DNA from 4 places in the Serratia sarumanii genome. Region 2 is predicted to be linked to each of the others. Evidence: predicted binding sites of a transcription regulator. Region 2 holds the regulator's gene; each other region holds the start of a gene.
What was found. The regulator PhoB, encoded in region 2, activates phosphate uptake and scavenging genes when phosphate is short. The targets are predictions, from matches to a motif close to CTGTCATAAAACTGNCNNAT.
Positions count from the first base shown of each region.

Region 1: the regulator PhoB is predicted to act here: its motif matches at 1,020-1,039, upstream of phoA (alkaline phosphatase).
Region 3: the regulator PhoB is predicted to act here: its motif matches at 1,242-1,261, upstream of phnC (phosphonate ABC transporter ATP-binding protein).
Region 4: the regulator PhoB is predicted to act here: its motif matches at 1,272-1,291, upstream of ugpB (sn-glycerol-3-phosphate ABC transporter substrate-binding protein UgpB).

Region 1 is NZ_CP124750.1:1,532,610-1,534,811, reverse strand. It holds gene SSARUM_RS07330 (ArsR/SmtB family transcription factor) at 1-199, shown strand, start outside; gene SSARUM_RS07325 (glutathione S-transferase N-terminal domain-containing protein) at 274-981, shown strand; gene phoA (alkaline phosphatase) at 1,112-2,202, shown strand, end outside.
Region 2 is NZ_CP124750.1:999,844-1,002,045, forward strand. It holds gene sbcD (exonuclease subunit SbcD) at 1-576, opposite strand, end outside; gene phoB (phosphate response regulator transcription factor PhoB) at 792-1,481, shown strand; gene phoR (phosphate regulon sensor histidine kinase PhoR) at 1,506-2,202, shown strand, end outside.
Region 3 is NZ_CP124750.1:1,400,751-1,402,952, reverse strand. It holds gene phnD (phosphonate ABC transporter substrate-binding protein) at 1-311, opposite strand, end outside; gene phnC (phosphonate ABC transporter ATP-binding protein) at 353-1,186, opposite strand; gene trpS (tryptophan--tRNA ligase) at 1,304-2,202, opposite strand, start outside.
Region 4 is NZ_CP124750.1:207,557-209,758, reverse strand. It holds gene ugpB (sn-glycerol-3-phosphate ABC transporter substrate-binding protein UgpB) at 1-1,166, opposite strand, end outside; gene SSARUM_RS00945 (aminotransferase-like domain-containing protein) at 1,355-2,202, opposite strand, start outside.

The sequences.
Region 1 (2,202 bases), 530 kb from region 2:
CCCCACCCGCCGCCGCTTCGCCTGCGGCTGCCTGGACTGGAGCGAACGCCGCTCTCACCTCGGTGGCGCACTGGGCGCCGCGCTGTTGGCCGCCTTTATCCACCGCGGCTGGATCGTCCGCCGACTCGACAGCCGCGAGTTGCAGCTGACCCCTGCCGGTAAAAAAGCGCTGGCAGCACATTTTGAACTCACGGTGTAACCCGGCGGCGGGGTAGTTTTACTGCAATACTCACGGGGTACGCTTAAGCCACCCCGCCAACCCGAGGAGTTTCCATGCTCGATTCCACCCAATTCCCGATCGTCAAACGCTGGCCGGCTCAGCATCCTGAAAGGCTGCAGCTCTATTCCCTGCCGACGCCGAACGGCGTCAAAGTGTCCATCATGCTGGAAGAGATCGGCCTGCCCTATGAAGCGCACCTGATCGAAATCGGCAACAACGAAACCTGGACGCCGGAATTCCTGGCGCTGAACCCGAACGGCAAGATCCCGTCGATCATCGATCCCGACGGCCCCGGCGGCCGGCCGCTGCCGCTGTTCGAATCCGGCGCCATTCTGCTCTACCTGGCGGAAAAGAGCGGCCGTTTCCTGCCGCAGGATCCGGCGCAGCGTTACGAAACCATTCAGTGGGTGTTCTTCCAGATGGCCGCCGTCGGCCCGATGTTCGGCCAGCTCGGTTTCTTCCACAAATTCGCCGGGCGCGAGTATGAAGACAAGCGGCCGCTGGAGCGCTACAAAAACGAATCGAAACGCCTGCTCGGCGTGCTGGAAACGCGCCTGGAAGGCCGCGACTGGATCATGGGCGCGGACTACACCATCGCCGATATCTCGCTGCTGGGCTGGGTGCGTAACCTGATCGGCTTTTATGAGGCCCGCGAGCTGGTGGAGTTCGACAGTTTCCCCCGCGTCGCGCAGTGGCTGGAGCGCGGTCTGGCGCGGCCGGCGGTGCAGCGTGGGCTGGCTATCCCGGCGCGCGCGGCCTGACGCCAAACGGGGTGGCCGCCGGGCCATCCCGTCTTTCGCTGTCATAAAATTGTCATCCCTCTGCTCTACTCTCCTTACGTAACAATTTGATGTTATTTACATTGTTGTATTACGACAAGGAGCTTACCCCATGCAACCTGCTGTATCCCTGATCGCCGGCGCCGTGCTGTCCGCCCTGCTCTGTTCCTCCGCCATCGCGGCGGAAACCTCGGCCAATGTCGATGGCCTGACCGAGCGCGCCGCGCGCGGCACCCTCACCGAACCGGGCGGCGCCCGTCGTCTGGCCGGCGATCAGACCGCCGCGCTGAAGGCGTCGCTGTCGGACAAAACGGTGAAAAACGTGATCCTGCTGATTGGCGACGGCATGGGGGATTCCGAGATCACCGCCGCGCGTAACTACGCCGAAGGCGCAGGCGGTTACTTCAAGGGCATCGACGCCCTGCCGCTGACCGGGCAATACACCCACTACTCGCTGGACAAGAAAACCCACAAACCGGATTACGTGACCGACTCCGCCGCCTCCGCCACCGCCTGGGCCACCGGGGTGAAAACCTATAACGGCGCGCTCGGCGTGGACGTGAACGGCAAAGACCAGCCGACGCTGCTGGAGATCGCCAAGGCGGCCGGCAAGGCCACCGGCAACGTCTCCACCGCCGAACTGCAGGACGCCACACCGGCGGCGCTGGTGTCGCACGTTACCTCGCGCAAATGCTACGGCCCGGAGGAAACCAGCGAGAAATGTGCCGCTAACGCGCTGGAAAACGGCGGCCGCGGTTCCATCACCGAGCAGTTGCTGAAAACCCGTGCCGACGTCACGCTGGGCGGCGGCGCGAAATCCTTCAACCAACTGGCGAAAAGCGGCGAATGGCAAGGAAAATCGCTGAAAGATCAAGCGGCGGCGCAAGGTTATCAGTGGGTGAGCAACGCGGATGAACTGCAGGCCGTTACCCTGGCCAATCAGCAAAAACCGCTGCTGGGCCTGTTCGCCGACGGCAACATGCCGGTGCGCTGGCTGGGGCCGAAAGCCAGCTATCACGGCAACCTCGACAAACCGGCGGTGACCTGCGAAAACAACCCGGCTCGCACCGCGGCCACGCCAACGCTGGCGGCGATGACCGAAAAAGCGATCGCGCTGCTGAAAGACAACCCGAACGGCTTCTTCCTGCAGGTAGAGGGCGCGTCGATCGATAAGCAGGATCACGCCGCCAACCCGTGCGGGCA
Region 2 (2,202 bases):
GGTCAGGTGGCCGGTGGCGACGATCGGCAGCGGCAGGCCCAGCCGATCGCGGCGTTCGCAGGCCGCCTGATACAGCGCCTGGTAATGTTCGGCGATAGCTTCCTGCAGCGCCTGCTGTTTTTGCGCGCCGGATTCGCCGGCGCGGCTGGTGAGCAGATCGCGCGGCCGCAGAAAAGGAATGGCGCACAGCACCGCGCCCGGCTGGCCGTCGCGCCGGTTCAGCACCACGATCTGCTGCTCAAGGGAGCCCTGCGCGCTCGCGATCACCGTGGTGTTCAGGCAGGAGAGCAGTTCCCGCGATTCGTTCAGCGTCGCCACCGAGTCGTGGTTGCCGCCCAGCACCACCAACTGACAGCCGGTGCGCTGCAGCTCCACCACGAAGCGGTTGTACAGCTCGCGGGCGTAGCTGGGCGGCGAACCGGTATCGAACAGATCCCCGGCGACGATCAGCGCATCCACCTGCTGCTGCTCGATCTGCTCGATCAGCCAGTTCAGAAAAGCCTGGTGCTCGGCGGCGCGGCTTTTGGTGAAAAAGTACTGGCCAAGGTGCCAGTCAGAGGTGTGGATCAGGCGCATGACACTCCCGGATGCAAAGGTAATGGCGATGATTATAAAGGCCGCGGCGGCGGCTGTCCCGGCGCAATGATGATGACAACCGGATGATTTTTCTTTGCGCCGGGAAATAATCGCTATGCTTACTGCCTATAACAGCCGCTTTTTTTCATAAAAGTGTCACAAAACTGACGCATAATGGCGCCCGCAAAGTCGCTAACACATTGGCAGGATTGACGATGGCAAGACGCATACTGGTGGTGGAAGACGAAGCGCCGATCCGTGAGATGGTGTGCTTTGTGTTGGAACAGAATGGTTACCAACCGTTGGAAGCCGAGGATTATGACAGCGCCGTGACGCGCCTGTCTGAGCCGTTCCCTGATTTGGTGTTGCTCGACTGGATGTTGCCCGGCGGTTCCGGCATTCAGTTTATCAAACATATGAAGCGCGAAGCGCTGACCCGCGATATCCCGGTGATGATGCTGACCGCGCGCGGCGAAGAGGAAGACCGGGTGCGCGGTCTGGAAGTGGGGGCGGATGATTACATCACCAAGCCGTTCTCGCCCAAGGAACTGGTGGCGCGCATCAAAGCGGTCATGCGCCGCATTTCACCGATGGCGGTGGAAGAGGTGATTGAAATGCAAGGGCTGAGCCTGGATCCGTCCTCCCACCGCGTGATGGCGAACGATCAGGCGCTGGACATGGGGCCGACCGAGTTCAAGCTGCTGCACTTCTTTATGACCCACCCGGAGCGGGTTTATAGCCGTGAGCAGTTGCTTAATCACGTCTGGGGCACTAACGTTTATGTGGAAGACCGTACCGTTGACGTGCATATCCGTCGGCTCCGCAAGGCGTTAGAAACCAGTGGGCATGATAAAATGGTTCAAACCGTTCGGGGCACCGGCTACCGGTTCTCAACGCGCTATTGATCGCGCTGCGCTGGAGAATATGCCGTGTTAGAACGTCTGTCGTGGAAGAGGCTGGCTCTGGAGCTGGCTCTTTTCTGTCTGCCCGCCTTACTGCTGGGGCTGATTTTCGGTTATCTGCCCTGGTTCCTGCTGGCCTCCGCTCTGGCGGCGCTGGTGTGGAATTTCTACAACCAGCTCAAACTCTCCCATTGGCTGTGGATCGACCGCAGTATGACACCGCCGCCCGGCCGCTGGAGCTGGGAGCCGCTGTTCTATGGCCTGTATCAGATGCAGCAGCGCAATCGCCGCCGCCGGCGCGAGCTGGCGTTGCTGATCAAGCGCTTTCGCAGCGGGGCCGAATCGCTGCCTGATGCGGTGGTGATGACCACCGTTGAAGGCAACATCTTCTGGTGCAATGGGCTGGCGCAGCATCTGCTCGGCTTTCGCTGGCCGGAAGACAACGGCCAGCACATCCTCAACCTGCTGCGTTATCCGGAATTCAGCCACTATCTGCAACAGCAGGAGTTCTCACGCCCGCTGACGCTGCAGCTGAACAACGAACACTACGTCGAATTCCGCGTGATGCCCTATTCCGAAGGGCAGTTGCTGATGGTGGCGCGCGACGTCACCCAGATGCGCCAGCTGGAGGGGGCGCGGCGCAACTTCTTCGCCAACGTCAGCCATGAGCTGCGCACGCCGCTGACGGTGCTGCAGGGCTATCTGGAGATGATGGGCGACGAAG
Region 3 (2,202 bases), 400 kb from region 2:
TCCACCGCTTTCGGATCCTTGATGTAGACCGAAGCGAACGACGACGGCGACATGCTCAGCACCAGGTCAATCTTGCCGCCCAGCAGGCCCTGGATCACGCCGGAATAGTCGGACGAGTTGCGCAGCTTGGTATCGACGTTCAGCTCTTTGTCCAGGAACTGCTTCACGCACTGGTTATCGCCGATCTGCTGGGTGGCGTTCTGGCCGCCGAGAATGCCCAGGTTCAGCTCTTTCGGCGCATCCGCTGCGGCAGCATTAAATACCATCATCGCGCCGGCCATCAGGGTGGTCAGACTCAATACTTTTTTCATCAGGTGTGCCTTGTGTGTAAAGGGTAAAGGTCAAAAGTGCTTCAATGGATCTGATTGGCTTCTTCGCCATACAGCTGGTGCAGGATCCGTTCGTTCAGTTGCGAAGGATGCCCGTCAAACACGATCTTCCCGTGGGCGATGCCGATCACCCGCGAGCAATACTCTTTCACCAGTTCGACCGAGTGCAGGTTCACCATCACCGCGATGCCGTCTTCGCTGATTTTCTGCAGCGCGTCCATGATGCGGCGGGTGTTTTTCGGATCGAGCGACGCCACCGGTTCATCGGCCAGCAGGATTTGCGGGTTTTGCATCAGCGCGCGGCAGATGGCGACGCGCTGCATCTGGCCGCCGGAGAGGTGCTCGGCGCGCTGCAGCGCGTGCGGCAGCATGTTGAGCCACTGCAACAGCTCGATGGCGCGAGCGCGGTCGGTATCATCGAACAGTTTGAAGAAGGATTTCAGAGTGGAAGTGTGGCTCAGACGGCCCAGCAGCACGTTGGTCATCACGTCCAGCCGCGGCACCAGGCAGAAGTCCTGGAAGATCATGCCGCAGCGCGCGCGCCACTGGCGCATCTGGCGGCCGGCCAGCTGGGCGATATCCTGCGCGATGCCGTCGTCTTCGAAGTGCAGCATCTCGCCGCAGCTGGAAGGAATGGTGCCGTTCAGGGTGTGCAGCAGCGTGGACTTGCCCGCGCCGGAGCGGCCGATCACCGCCACGAATTCGCCGGCGTGCAGATCGAAATTGATGTCATCCAGCACGCGCTGCTGCGCTTTGTAGGCCTTGCCGAGTCCCTTTACCGACAATACTTTGCGGGATGCGGCGGCGTGCTGCCCTGGAAAGTCGTGCTGTGCCAATTTTAACAGTGCCTGAGCCATATGATTTCTCTGGTTTCAGTGGCTAATCATTATGGGCACCTATTAACGGATAAGTTTATGACAGTGGGATGATGGTTTTATGGCCGGAGCGTGACGCGTGCCGCCCCGGCGTTCGCCTCACGCCAGGGTGAAGAAGTCCAGCCCCAGCGCCGTCTTGACCTGTTGCAGCGTCTGCTGGCTGACCTGATGCGCGCGGCGGGTGCCGTGCTGCAGGATGCGCGTCAGCTCGCCTTTATCGGCGATGAATTCGGCGCGGCGGGTGCGGATCGGCTCGAGCAGGCTCTGCAGGCAATCCTCCAGCAGCCGTTTGATTTTCACGTCCCCCAACCCGCCGCGCCGATAGTGCGCCTTCAGATCCGCCACCAGCGCGGCGTCTTCGCAGAAGGCGTCCAGGTAGGTGAACACCATGTTGCCCTCCACCCGGCCGGGATCGCTGACGTTGAGATGGCCGGGGTCGGTGAACATGCTCATCACCGCCTTGTGCACCTCGTCGGCGCCGGCGCCAAGCTGGATGGCGTTGCCGCGCGATTTCGACATCTTGCCCTGCCCGTCCAGCCCCGGCAGACGCCCGACGTTGCTCAACAGCGGCTGGCACTCCGTTAATATCGGTTGGCCGACGATGTGGTTGAAACGCCGCACGATCTCATTAGTTTGCTCCAGCATCGGCAGCTGATCCTCACCGACCGGCACGTGGGTGGCGCCAAAGGCGGTGATGTCCGCCGCCTGGCTGACCGGATAGATCAAAAAACCGGCCGGCAAACTGCGGGCGAAATCCTTCTCGGCGATTTCGTTTTTCACCGTCGGGTTGCGCTCCAGCCGCGCCACGCTGACCAGATTAAGGTAGTACATCGTCAGCTCGGCCAACGCCGGCAGCGCCGACTGCAGGCAGATCGTGGTCTTATGCGGATCGATGCCCACCGCCAGATAGTCGGCCACCACGTTGAGCACGTTGGCGCTGATTTTTTGCGGGTTGTTACCGTTGTCGGTCAGACCTTGCAGATCCGCCACCATCACCG
Region 4 (2,202 bases), 790 kb from region 2:
CCCTTGGTGAACGGCAACGGCGGCTTGTTCAGCATCTGGCGAGTGGCGACGTCGGCACCCGGGTTCTTGTCGTAGAAGCCCTGCTGCTTGGTCAGATCGTAAGCCGCGGTGGTGATCGGCAGATAGCCGGTCTTCTGGTGCCATTCGGCGGCGATTTCCGGCTGCGCCAGGTACTGCAGGAACTCGGCCACGCCCTTGTAGGTGGCGGCGTCTTTGCCGTTCATCACCCACAGGCTGGCCCCGCCGATGATGGCGTTCTGCGGCGCGTTTTTCGCGTCGGCGTCGTACGGCATCATGCCGACGCCGTAGTTGAATTTGGCGTAGTGCTTGATGTCCGCCAGCGAACCGGAAGAAGCGGTGGTGATGGCGCAGTCGCCGTTATAAAACTTCTCGGTGGATTCGTCTTTGCGGCCGAAGTAGGTGAAATCGCCCTTCTTGTTCATCGCCTCCAGCAGCGCGATATGCTTGACCTGCAGCGGCTTGTTGAACTCCAGCTTGGCGTTGGTGCCGCCGAAACCGTTGTTTTCGCTGGCGAACGGCACGCCGTGCCAGGCGCTGAAGTTCTCCAGCTGGATCCAGCCCTGCCAACCGCTGGCGTAGCCGCACTTCATGCCGGCCTCACGCAGTTTGGCGGTATCCGCTGCCAGCTCCTGCCAGGTTTTCGGCGGCTGATCCGGGTTCAGGCCGGCCTTCTTGAAGGCGTCTTTGTTGTAGTACAGCACCGGCGTAGAGCTGTTGAACGGCTGCGACAGCAGATGGCCGCTCTTGTTGTCGGTGTAATAGCCGGCTACCGTCGGCACGAACACCGACTCGTCGAAGTTGATGCCGGCCTCTTTAAACACTTCATAGACCGGTTTGATGGCCTTGCTGGCCATCATGGTGGCGGTGCCCACCTCGTAAACCTGCAGGATCGCCGGCGCCTTGCCGGAGCGGTAAGCGGCGATGCCCGCCGCCAGGCTCTGTTCGTAGTTGCCTTTGTAAACCGGCACAATCTTGACGTCGCTGTGCGACTGGTTGAAGCGATCCGCCAGGGAGTCCACTTCCTTACCCAGTTCGCCTTCCATCGAATGCCAGAACGGGATCTCGGTCGCCGCCAGCGCCTGAGTGCTGACCGCCAGGGTCAATGCGACGCACAGCGTGGTTTTGCGAATAGCGTAGGTGAGCATGCCTAACTCCTGAAAAAAGCTGGTGTAAAAGCGCGTGAGCGAAAAGAATCAGTTTTTTGTTCGGAAGCTAACATGCCATGCGCGGATGACAGAAAAATAACTAAAAAGTGACAGCCATGTGACAGGAGAGTGAAGTGAAGATGGCAGTTTGATGTCGGCGGCGGGCATGCGCTCCGCCGCCGCGGGGATTACAGCGAACGGCGCAGGCGCGCCACCGCTTCCTGCATTTGTTGCTCGGTGGCGGTGGCGAACGACAGGCGGAAGGTCGAACGATCCGGGTTGTCGGAGAAGAAGTATTCCCCCGGCACGAACACCACGCCCTGCTGCAGCGTGGTATTCAGCCATTCGGTGGCGTTGAACGGCTGGCGGAAACGCGCCCACAGGAACATGCCGCCCTTCGGCTTATCGAAGGTGATGTAGTCGCCCAGCTCCTGCTCCACCAAACCGGCCAGGATCTCGCCCTTTTGCTTGTAGGCGGCGCGGATCTTGTCGATCTGCGCCGGCAGGCGATCCAGGCCGAGGTAGCATTCGACGATGCTCTGCGACAGCGCGCTGGCGTGCAGATCCGCCGCCTGCTTGATGATCGCCACTTTATGCAGCAGGAACGGCGGCAGGATCGCCCAGCCCAACCGCAAGCCCGGCGCCAGGATCTTGGAGAAGGTCGAGGTATAGATGATGTGGTCGGTGTTGCCCAGCACCCGCTGCGACACCTGATGCAGCGTCGGGTGGCGCTCTTCGGTGAAACGCAGCTCGCCGTACGGATCGTCTTCGATGATCAGGAAGTTATGTTCGGCGGCCAGTTTCACCAGCAGTTCGCGGCGCGCGGCGCTCAGGGTGATGCCGCTGGGATTGCCGAAGTTCGGCACCACGTATACGCCCTTGATGCGCTGGGTTTTCAGCAGCTCGGCCAACTCTTCCACCACCATGCCGTCGCTGTCGGACGAGACCGACATGATGTTGGCTTCCGCCAGCTCCAGCGTTTGCAGCGCCGCCAGGTAGGTCGGGCGCTCCACCACGAACACGTCGCCGGGGTTGA